Regions from separate parts of the Modicisalibacter sp. 'Wilcox' genome, predicted to be linked through region 1. Evidence: predicted binding sites of a transcription regulator. Region 1 holds the regulator's gene; the other holds the start of a gene.
What was found. The regulator LexA, encoded in region 1, represses DNA repair genes until DNA is damaged. The targets are predictions, from matches to a motif close to TACTGTNTANNTANACAGTA.

Region 1 (5,953 bases):
GGCGAGGGCGGCCTGCAGCCGCTCGATCAGCCGTTCGTTGCCGGGAATGGCCTTGGCCGAGAAGATCACCGTGTCATCCGCCTGCAGGGCGAGGTCGGGGTGGCCGCCCCGGGCGAGCCGTGACAGCGCGGCCCGCGATTCACCCTGGCTGCCGGTGGCGATGATCATGACTTCTTCGGCGGGCAGGTAGCCGACATCGCGGATCGGGACCAGCGGCGGAAAGTCGTCCAGATAGCCGAGACCGCGGGCCACGCTGACCATGCGCTGCATCGAGCGGCCCACCAGGGCGACGCGCCGGCCGCAGCGCTGTGCGGCGCGGCCCAGCGCCAGGATGCGTGCCAGGTTGCTGGCGAAGCAGGAGACGATCACCCGCCCTTCGCATTCGGCGACCGTGCGTTCCAGGGCCCGGGCGACCTCGCCCTCGCTGCGCGACGTGCCGGGGACGCAGGCATTGGTGGAGTCGCCGACGACCAGGTCGACGGGGGCGATGGCGCGATAGAGCTCGGGGTCCGCCGGCTCGCCGATCAGCGGCTCGGGGTCGAGCTTCCAGTCGCCGGTGTGCAGCACCCGATGGTGGGGCGTGGTGACCAGCAGGGCGCAGCTCTCGGGAATCGAGTGGGTCAGCGGCAGATAGCGCAGCGTGAAGCCGCCGCATTCCAGCGCCTCGCCCGGCGCGACCACCCGGATCGCGGTGTCGGGCAGGCCGCGTTCGGCGAACTTGGCGCGCAGCAGGCCGGCGGCCAGCGGCGTGGCGTAGATGTCGCAGCCCCAGTGCGGCCACAGCCAGGCGGCGGCGCCGATGTGATCCTCGTGGCCATGGGTGATGAACAGCGCCCGGGGACGGATGCCCTGCTCGGGAAGACGCTCGATATCCGGCACCTGCAGAGGGCCTCCGGGCAGGTCCTGACGGATCATCATGCCGCAGTCGATCGCCAGCCAGTCGTGTCGATAGCCGTAGAGATTGAGGTTCATGCCGATCTCCCCGCTGCCGCCCAGGGGCAGGAAGGACAGCGGTGGCTTGCGGCGAGGGCGGATCTGGACGCGAGAGTGCAACATCATCGACACGGCATTGTCAGGGGAGCCCCACTATACGGGATGGCTCCCGGGGCTCACAACGCGCGTTAGCGCAGGGCCGCGATTTGGTTAGAATAGTTGGCCTTCAGTGCCTTTCCTTGCGACCACAGCGGACCTTTCATGGCTCATTCGTATCGTCTCGTCGTTTCCTGCCCCGACCAGGTCGGGATCGTTTCCCGGGTTTCCGGCTTCATCGCCGCCCAGGGCGGCTCCATCACCGAGGCCAATCAGCACTCGGATCTGGCCACCGGGCGTTTCTTCATGCGCTACGAGATTCGCTTTGCGTCTTCCGTGGATGACGAGATTCTGCGGATCGCCTTCGCACCCATCGCCGAGACCTTTTCCATGGACTGGGCGTTCCACGATACCCAGCGACGCAAGCGCATCGTGCTGATGGTATCCCGCGCCTCGCACTGCCTGGTGGACCTGCTCTATCGCTGGAAGGCCGACGAACTCGACTGCGAGATTCCCTGCGTGATTTCCAACCACGAGGATCTGCGCGATCTCGTCGAGTGGCACGGTATCGACTTTCATCATGTCCCGGTACCGACGACGGACAAGACGCACGCCTTCGAGGAGACTCGCCGGCGGATCGAGGCGGCGCGGGCCGATGCCGTGGTGCTGGCACGCTACATGCAGATCCTGCCACCGGCCTTGTGCGAGCACTATGCCGGTCGGGTCATCAACATTCACCACAGCTTTCTGCCCTCGTTCGCCGGCGCGCGGCCGTATCATCAGGCCTACGAGCGCGGCGTCAAGCTGATCGGCGCCACCTGCCACTATGTCACCCAGGAACTGGATGCCGGCCCCATCATCGAGCAGGACGTGCACCGCATCTCGCACTGCCACACGGCACAGGATCTGGTGCGTTTCGGGCGCGATATCGAAAAGGCCGTGCTGGCCCGCGGGCTGCGCTGGCACCTGGAGGACCGGGTGCTGATCCACGGCAACAAGACCGTCGTGTTCGCCTGAGCCGGGTCAGGTGAAGAGCGTGAGCTGGCGGGCATCCGCCGCCGGTTTCAGCCTCGCCCCGACCCCCAGCAGGCGCACCGGGCGGGCGCCGCGCTGCCAGGCCGCCTCGAGCAGTGCCAGGAACTGATCGGCGTCCACCCGGGCGCCGCCGGCCTCGAGGGTGGTCAGCGTGAAGTCGTCGAAGCGGACCTTGATGAAGCTGCCCTTGAGCGGCGGGTCGCCATGGCGGGCCAGGCGGCTTCGCAGCCGCTCGACCAGCGCCGGCAGGGCCGCCCGGCAGGCCGCGAGGTCGGGCAGGTCCTGATGGAAGGTGGTCTCGGCGCTGACCGACTTGCGTTCGCGCTCGGTCTGCACGGGGCGGTCGTCGATGCCGCGGGCGAGTTCGAAAAGGCGCTGGCCGAACTTGCCGAAGTGCTCGACGAGTGCCTCCCGCGACCAGCGGCGCAGGTCGGCACAGGTGGCGATGTCCAGTGCCGCCAGCCGGGCGGCGGTGGCCGGCCCCACGCCGTGGAGCCGGTCCACCGGCAGCTCGGTGATGAAGGCCTCGACGGCCTCCGGCGGAATGACCGTCAGGCCGTCGGGCTTGTCCCAGTCACTGGCGATCTTGGCGAGAAACTTGCTGGGCGCCACCCCCACCGAGAGCGTGATGCCGGTGCGCCGGTGTGTCTCCTCCTTGAGCCAGCGGGCCATCCAGGTGGCGCTGCCCCGGAAGCGGCGTACCTCGCTGACGTCGAGATAGGCCTCGTCGAGCGAGAGCGGCTCGATCCGTGGCGTCAGCTCGCGGAAGATCGCCTGAATGCGTGCGGACACGTCGCGGTAGCGGGGAAAGTCCGGTGGCAGCAGGGTCAGGTGCGGGCACAGGCGCAGGGCGCGCGCGGTGGGCATCGCCGAATGGATGCCGAAGGCGCGCGCCGGGTAGTTGCAGGTGGCGATGACGCCCCGCTGGGCCGCCGTGCCGCCGATCGCCAGCGGGATGTCGCGCAGCGCCGGGTTGTCGCGCATCTCGATCGCGGCATAGAAGCAGTCGCAGTCGGCATGCAGGATCTTGCGCATGCGCGGGGCTCGCGCCTCAGTTGAGTGCCTGGCCGTTGCCACCACGGATGACGCCGACCCCGATGCCCTCGATCTCCAGCGCGTCCTGGCGCAGGTCGAGCTCGATCGGGGCGAAGTCTTCGTTTTCGGGCAGCAGGGTCACGTGACGGCCCCGGCGCTGGAAGCGCTTGACGGTAACCTCGTCCTCCAGCCGGGCGACCACGATCTGGCCGTCGCGAACCCGGTTGGTGCGATGCACCGCGAGCAGGTCACCCTCGAGGATACCCACGTCGCGCATCGACAGGCCGCGCACGCGCAGCAGGTAGTCGGCACGCGGCGAGAAGAAATCGGGGGACAGCGGACAGTAGCGGTCGATGTGGGCGGCCGCGAGGATCGGGCTGCCGGCGGCGACCTCGCCGATCACGGGCAGGCCCGGCTCGCCGTCCGGGGCGCACTCCGCCTCCTGCGGCGGCAGACGAATGCCTCGTGAGGTGCCCGGGATCATGCGAATCACCCCCTTGCGCTTGAGCGCGCGCAGATGCTCCTCGGCGGCGTTGGGCGAGCGGAAGCCCAGGCCCCGGGCGATCTCGGCGCGGGTCGGCGGATAGCCCAGCTCGTTCATGGTCTTGACGATGAAGTCGTAGACATTCTGCTGGCGCGGGGTAAGAGAGCGGCTCATGCGGCCTCCGCTGGTCGCTGGCGATGTGGGTATGTGGCTAAGTATACAGCATGGCATTGTATCCAGTAATCGCTGCCCGTGGTCATCAGGGCTGATCGGGTGTGTTTGAAACGCGACGGATTGTTGTCTTTCGGTAAGCCGCGTAGAATTTCCATAACGTTTCAAACAGCCGTTTATCAGCAGGCAGGGATATAGCATGGCTCAGACCGACACGGTGACCCGCATTCTCGACACCGCCGAAGTGTTGTTCGCCGAGCGCGGCTTTGCCGAGACGTCGCTGCGCACCATCACCAGCAAGGCCAAGGTCAACCTGGCTGCCGTGAACTATCACTTCGGCTCCAAGAAGGCGCTGATCCAGGCCGTTTTCGCCCGCTATCTGGATCCCTTCACCGAGCGCTTCCACGCGACCCTGGACGCGCTCGAGAGGGAGTACGAGGGCCGGCCGATCCCGCTCGAGGTGCTGCTGGAGAACATGGCCCGGACCGTGCTGGAGGTGCCCGCCGAGCGCAACAGCCTCAAGGTCTTCATGCGCCTTCTGGGGCTGGCCTACACCCAGGCCCAGGGGCACCTGCGTGGCTACATCCAGCAGCATTACGGTAGCGTCTTCACCCGCTTCACCGAGCTGGTGCGCCGGGCCACGCCGGAGCTGCCGGACGCCGAGCGCTTCTGGCGGCTGCACTTCATGCTGGGCACGGTGATCTTCACGCTGTCGGGACTGGACGCGCTGCGCGACATCGCCGAGAAGGACTACGGCGAGCACGTCAGCGTGCGCGACCTGGTTCGCCGCCTGCGCCCGGTGGTGGTGGCCGGCATGAATGCGCCGCTGCCGGAACCGCCCCGGGCGGTGGCGGTATGAGCCCGGTGACGCCGCGTCTGGAGGCGCTGCCGCCCGAGGATGGTGTCTGGCTGGAGGTCGATGTGGCACGCCAGGTGCTGCACGTCTGGCGCGGCCGCGAGTGCCTGGAGACGCACCCGGCGTCCACGGCCGCCGCCGGCGTCGGCCAGGCCGAGGGCAGCGGGGGCACGCCGCTGGGCTGGCACTATATCCGTGCGGTGATCGGTGCCGGCATGCCGTCGGGCAGCGTGTTTCGCGGCCGCCGACCCACCGGCGAGGTCTATTCGCCGGCGCTGGCCGCCGACTACCCCGAACGCGACTGGATCCTGACGCGCATCTTCTGGCTCTGCGGCCTCGAGCGGGGCCTCAACCGGGGTGGCAGCGTCGATTCCCAGCGCCGCTATATTTATCTGCACGGCACGCCGGAAAGCGAGCCGATGGGGCGTCCCGCCTCGCACGGCTGCATCCGGCTGCGGGACGCGACCCTGCTGAGGCTGGGCGAACTGGCGCCGTCCGGCACGCCGGTGTGGCTTCACGCCTGAGTGCCCGGATGCTGTCGTCGACCACGCCATTGCTCTAGAATCGGCCCCCTTCACGGGCAAGGACATCGCTTATGACCCAACCCATCGGTCCGGTGATGCTGGATCTCGAAGGCACCACCCTGACGCGCGAGGAGCGCGAACTGCTGCAACGTCCCGAGGTCGGAGGCGTCATCCTCTTTGCGCGCAATATCGTCGATGCCGCCCAGGTGCGCAGGCTGTGCGACGCGATCCGTCGCCTGCGTGGCGATCTGCTGCTGGCCATCGACCAGGAGGGCGGGCGCGTGCAGCGGTTGTGTGAGGGCGTCACCCGGCTGCCGTCGATGGGCCGGCTGGGACGCTGCTATGTTGACGACCCGGAGCGGGCGCGGCAGTTCTGCCACGATGCGGGGTGGCTGATCGGCCTGGAAATGGCGGCGTGCGGGCTGGACCTGACCTTCGCCCCGGTGCTCGATGTCGATGCGGGCGTGTCCAGCGTGATCGGCGATCGCAGCTTCTCCCGCGATCCCCGGGCGGTGGCGGCCATGGCGGGCGCCTTCGTCGACGGGCTGCACGAGGCCGGCATGGTGGCCGTGGGCAAGCACTTTCCGGGACATGGCGGGGTTGCCGCCGATTCGCATCACGAGCTGCCTGAAGACCCGCGTTCGCTGCAGGCACTGCGCGAGCACGACCTGATCCCCTTCGCGGCCCTGGCCGGGCGTCTCGAGGGCGTCATGCCTGCCCATGTGGTCTATTCGGCCTTCGATGCGCGCCCGGCGGGCTTCTCGCCGAGCTGGCTGGGCATGCTGCGCGAGGATCTGGGCTTCAAGGGCACGATCTTCT
Region 2 (5,953 bases), on a different contig from region 1:
TTTTGCGTTGGGGGACGAGAAAAGTGGCCCTCTCTCGCAGTCTCTTCGTCACAGTACAGGCTTTCTTTCCGGCAGCGCAGTGCCTGCGTGCTTCCTTCCCCGGTCCTTTCGCGGACTCCAACCCACACCATCACCAGGCGCGCCGCTGCCACAAGGCCAGCCAGCCTATGGCCAGCCAGGTGACGGGACTTTCTCGAGTCATTCTTGCCGTCCGATACGGTACTGGTAATAACCCCGATAGCTGATGGCCAGGGCAAGGCAGATGACGGCAGGCACGGCCAGGCTCGAAAACGCCAGTCGGGCAAACAGCCAGGCACCCATGGCGCCACCGGCGATGAATCCCGAGACAATGATCAGAAAGAGCGTGGCCTTGCGTCGGTCGAAGGCACGTCCCCGAAAGGCTTCTCCCAGCATGAGCCCGAGATCGGTGAAGATGCCGGTGAGGTGGGTGGTACGCACCACTGCGCCGCTGTAGGTCGTCACCAGGGCGTTCTGCAGGCCGCAGGCGGCGGAAGCGATATACTGGCCGGCGGGATGGTGGGCCTGCAGCACGGGGATCGCGATGAGCAACAGGCCGCCCTCGATGACCAGCAGGGTCTCGTAATGGCGTCCAAGCTTCAGCGATTCGCCGCAGAGCAGGGCACCGGAAAGAGCGGCTCCGAGCAGAAAGCTGACCAGGATGCCGGCCAGGTGCAGCGACTCGCCGAATACGCCACGCATCAGCCCCGTGCCGAGCAACGTGGCCGTGCCGGACAGATGAGAGATCGCCTGATGGGCAAATCCCAGCAGGCCTACCGCATTGATGCAACCTGCCGTCAATGCCAGGACGAAGGCACCATATTCGACCCATCGGGGCAGTCTAGTGATCACGAGCGCTCCTTGAGGATATCGTCATACCGGGGCGGCCGGGCGTTGCGCCGCCTCTGCACGATTGTCGCATGTTATCGGCGACCCGTTGGTCGGTAGGCCTCGCTCTGACAGGGGCATTGCCTCGTACGGCGTTCCCGGAGCCTGGCGGTCGTCCACAAAAAAGCCGGTCGGGGATGCCCGGACCGGCTCGCGATGAAACCGAAAGAAGCGGGGATGAGTCAGTGGTGCGGCCGCTGGCTGGCGGACAGCATCTCCCGGGCATGGGCCAGGGTCTGGTCCGAAAGATGGACGCCGCCGAGCATGCGCGCCAGCTCGCGGACGCGCCCGGCGCCGTCGAGCAGCGCCATCTGCGTCTGCGTGGTGTCCTCGGCGGTCTGTTTCTCGATATGCAGGTGGTGATGTGCCTGGGCAGCGACCTGCGGCAGGTGGGTCACGGTCATGACCTGGCCGTTCGTGCCCAGCCGCCGCAGCAGCTGGCCGACGATCTCCGCCGTGGCGCCGGAGACGCCCACGTCGACCTCGTCGAAGACCAGCGTGCTGATGGTGCTGTGGGTGGCGGCGACCACCTGGATGGCCAGGCTGATGCGCGACAGTTCCCCGCCGGAGGCGACCTTCGCCAGCGGCCGAGGCGGCTGACCGGGATTGGCGCTGATCAGGAAACGCACGGCTTCCAGACCCTCGGGCTGCGGAGTGTCGCGTTCCTCGACGTCCACGGCGAAATGCGCCTTGCCCATGGCCAGAAAGCCCAGTTGCGACTGCACTTCCTCGGCGAAGGCCGGGGCCGCCTGGCGCCGTGTGTCGCCGATGCGCCGGGCCTGCTGCCGATAGGCCTCGCGGGCGGTCTCGGCCTCGGCACTCAGGGCCTCGAGGTCCTGATCGCCCCCCTCCAGGCTCTCCAGCTCGTCGCGCAGGGTGGCATGCAGGCTCGTCAGCTCCTCGGGCATCACATGATGCTTGCGGGCGATGCGGTGCACCTCGCCCAGGCGTTCCTCGACATGCGCCAGGCGTTCCGGGTCGAGCTCGGTGGCATCGGCGAGGTGGCGCAGTTCGCGGGCGGCCTCCTCGATCTGGATGCGGGCCTCGCCGAGCATGCCGCGTGCCTCGGCCATCGTGCCCCGCTCGCTGCCGGGCAGGGCCTCGAGTCGGCTCAGTGCCTGGTGCAGCAGGTTCAGCGCTCCGCCCTCGTCATGCTCGCAGCAGTCGACGGCGAACTGGGTGTCGCCGATGATCTGCTCGGCGTTGGCCAGCGTGGCCTGTTCGCGCTCCAGCGCGGCCAGCTCGCCCTCGGCCAGGGCCAGTTGATCCAGTTCCTCGACCTGATAGCGCAGCAGCTGGCGGCGGGCCTGCAGCTCGTCGCTGGTGTCGGCCAGCTGCTTGAGCCGGCGCTGCAGGGCCTGCCAGTGGCGGAAGGTCTCGCCCAGGGCGGCGACGTCGGCACCCAGGCCGGCGAAATCATCGAGCAGGCGGCGATGGGTCTCCTCGCGAAGCAGTGCCTGATGGGCATGCTGGCCGTGGATCTCGATCAGGGTCTCGCCGAGGGCCTTGAGGTCGGCGATGGTACAGGGCTGGCCGTTGATCCATGCCTTGGAGCGGCCGGCGCGGGTGACGACCCGGCGCAGCAGGCAGTCGTCGGCGGGCAGTTCGCGGGTCTCCAGCCAGGCGCGGGCGGCCGGCAGGCGCTGGATATCGAAGCGCGCGCTGAGATCGGCCTGCCGGGTGCCGTGGCGAACGCTGGCGGCATCGGCGCGTTCGCCCAGGCACAGGCCCAGGGCATCGAGCAGGATGGACTTGCCGGCGCCGGTCTCGCCGGTGATGGCGGTCATGCCACCACCGAGATCGAGTTCGAGACGCTCGACGATGGCAAAGTCGCGAACGGCGAGTTGCACCAGCATGGCCACCTCCTGGAACGGGAATCGGCACGACAAGGGTCTGTGTGTTTATACAGTAGCACCGGGTCCCCTGCAATCCACTGCCGCGAACCCTGCCGAGCGCCTTGAGATTGTCGCGGTCATCCCCATATACGAGGGCAATCGATCACTCCCGGCGGCCGCGGCGCGGTCGCGGGGCGACTTTCTCAGGAGAGCGACATGGCCAAAGACCCACAGACGCCGCTGGACGAGGAACTGCAACGCGCCGAACAGGGCGCCGAGCCACAGGACGAGCCGCTCGAGGGCCAGCTCGACGAGGCCGATGCCGCCGAGGACGCGGCCGCCGACGCCGAGGCGATGGCCGATCCCGAAGCGGAGATCCTGGCGGCCAAGGTCGAGGAGCTCGAGCAGGCGCTGAGCGATGCCAGGGATCAGGCGATGCGTGCCGCCGCCGAGGCGCAGAACGTGCGCCGCCGCGCCGAGCAGGACGTCGAGAAGGCGCGCAAGTTCGCCCTCGAGAAGTTCGTCAAGGAACTGCTGCCGGTGGTCGACAGCCTGGAAAAGGCGCTGGAATCGATGGGCGAGGACGCCAGCGAGGCGCACCGCGAGGGCGTGTCGATGACCCTCAAGCTGCAACTCGATGTGCTGGCCAAGTTCGGCGTCGAGTCCGTCGAGCCGCAGGGCGAACCGTTCGACCCGCAGTATCACGAGGCCATGGCGATGGTGCCCAACGCCGAGGTGGAGCCCAACACCGTGATCGACGTCATGCAGAAGGGCTACCTGCTCAACGGCCGTCTGGTGCGCCCGGCCATGGTGGTGGTCAGCCAGGCCGCGGGCTGAACCGGCGGGCCGGCCCTTGAAAGGCGCCGACGAGCCCCCACATAGACGACAAAGACGCGGTATCGCCGCTCCGAACAGCAAGTAACGATTCTTCGAGGTGTTTATATGGGACGCATCATTGGTATTGACCTGGGGACAACCAACTCCTGTGTAGCCGTGCTCGACGGCGACAAGCCGAAGGTCATCGAGAACGCCGAAGGCGCACGCACCACGCCGTCGATCATCGCCTACACCGATGACGGCGAGACGCTGGTCGGCCAGGCCGCCAAGCGCCAGGCGGTGACCAACCCGAGCAACACGCTGTATGCCATCAAGCGCCTGATCGGCCGTCGCTTCCAGGACGACGTGGTCCAGAAGGACATCAAGATGGTGCCCTACACCATCGCCGAGGCCGACAACGGCGACGCCTGGGTCGAGGTGAAGGGCAAGAAGCTGGCTCCGCCGCAGGTCAGCGCCGAGGTGCTGAAGAAGATGAAGAAGACCGCCGAGGACTACCTTGGCGAGACCGTGACCGAGGCGGTGATCACCGTGCCGGCCTACTTCAACGACTCCCAGCGTCAGGCCACCAAGGACGCCGGGCGCATCGCCGGCCTCGAGGTCAAGCGCATCATCAACGAGCCGACCGCGGCGGCGCTGGCCTACGGCATGGACAAGTCGCGCGGCGACAAGACCATCGCGGTCTATGACCTGGGCGGCGGGACCTTCGATATCTCGATCATCGAGGTGGCCGACGTCGACGGCGAGACCCAGTTCGAGGTGCTGGCCACCAACGGCGACACCTTCCTGGGCGGCGAGGATTTCGACCTCAAGCTGATCAACTACCTGGTCGACCAGTTCAAGGCCGACAGCGGCATCGACCTGTCCGGCGACAACCTCGCCATGCAGCGTCTCAAGGAAGCCGCCGAGAAGGCCAAGATCGAGCTGTCCGCCGCGCAGCAGACCGAGGTCAACCTGCCGTACATCACGGCCGACAACACCGGGCCCAAGCACCTCAACGTCAAGATCACCCGGGCCAAGCTCGAGTCGCTGGTCGAGGAGCTGGTGATGCAGTCGCTGGGCCCGTGCAAGACCGCGCTGGCCGACGCCGGACTGTCCAACAGCGAGATCGACGACGTGATCCTGGTCGGCGGCCAGACCCGCATGCCGCTGGTGCAGACCAAGGTTGCCGAGTTCTTCGGCAAGGACGCCCGCAAGGACGTCAACCCGGACGAGGCCGTGGCCATCGGTGCCGCGATCCAGGGCGGCGTGCTCGGCGGCGACGTCAAGGACGTGCTGCTGCTCGACGTCACCCCGCTGACGCTGGGCATCGAGACGCTGGGCGGCGTGATGACCCCGCTGATCGAGAAGAACACCACCATCCCGACCAAGAAGACCCAGACCTTCTCGACCGCGGATGACAACCAGACGGCCGTGACCATCCACGTGCTGCAGGGCGAGCGCAAGCAGGCCGGCCAGAACAAGTCGCTGGGCCGTTTCGACCTGGCCGACATCCCGCCGGCGCCGCGCGGCGTGCCGCAGATCGAGGTCGCCTTCGATCTCGACGCCAACGGCATCCTCAACGTCTCCGCCAAGGACAAGGCGACCGGCAAGGAACAGTCGATCGTCATCAAGGCCTCCAGCGGCCTGTCCGAGGAAGAGATCGAGCAGATGGTCCAGGACGCCGAGGCGCACGCCGCCGAGGACAAGAAGTTCGAGGAGCTGGTCCAGCTGCGCAACCAGGCCGACGGCATGATCCACGCGGCACGCAAGACGCTCAGCGAGGCCGGTGACAAGGCCACGGACGACGAGAAGCAGAAGATCGAGACGGCGATCAGCGAGCTCGAGGAAGCGGTCAAGGGTGACGACCAGCAGGAAATCCAGACCAAGCTGGACGCGCTGACCGAGGCCTCCGGCGGCCTGGCCCAGAAGATGTACGCCGAGCAGGGCGAGGCGGCCCAGCAGGGCGGTGCCGAGCAGGCCGACGGCGGTGCCAGGAAGACCGAGGACGACGTGGTCGACGCCGAGTACGAGGAAGTCAACGACGACCAGAAGAAGCAGTAACCACGTCTGATCCCACGGAAACCGGCGGCGCGGGAGCATGACTCCCGCGTCGCTGTTTCCGTGGCCCGACACGGAGGCGGACAAGATCCATGTCCAAGCGTGACTACTATGAAGTGCTGGGCGTCGAACGCGGGGCCGATCAGAAAGAGATCAAGAAGGCCTACCGACGGCTCGCCCAGAAGTACCATCCGGACCGCAATCCGGACGACGATACCGCGGCCGAGAAATTCCGCGAGGTCTCCGAGGCCTACGAGGTCCTGACCGACGACGAGAAGCGCGCGGCCTACGATCAGTTCGGCCATGCCGGTGTCGACGGCCAGGCGGGCGGCTTCGGT

Region 2: a site for LexA is predicted at 2,798-2,817, ahead of recN (DNA repair protein RecN). Genes of this name have one in related genera too.

Annotation. Positions count from the first base shown of each region.
Region 1 covers NZ_WNXF01000008.1:62,185-68,137, forward strand. The annotation lists gene G7A98_RS09185 (ribonuclease J) at 1-972, opposite strand, end outside; gene purU (formyltetrahydrofolate deformylase) at 1,195-2,046, shown strand; gene dinB (DNA polymerase IV) at 2,053-3,099, opposite strand; gene lexA (transcriptional repressor LexA) at 3,116-3,757, opposite strand; gene G7A98_RS09205 (TetR/AcrR family transcriptional regulator) at 3,954-4,613, shown strand; gene G7A98_RS09210 (L,D-transpeptidase) at 4,610-5,134, shown strand; gene nagZ (beta-N-acetylhexosaminidase) at 5,206-5,953, shown strand, end outside.
Region 2 covers NZ_WNXF01000019.1:64-6,016, forward strand. The annotation lists gene G7A98_RS14965 (YoaK family protein) at 199-870, opposite strand; gene recN (DNA repair protein RecN) at 1,089-2,762, opposite strand; gene grpE (nucleotide exchange factor GrpE) at 2,958-3,578, shown strand; gene dnaK (molecular chaperone DnaK) at 3,684-5,618, shown strand; gene dnaJ (molecular chaperone DnaJ) at 5,708-5,953, shown strand, end outside.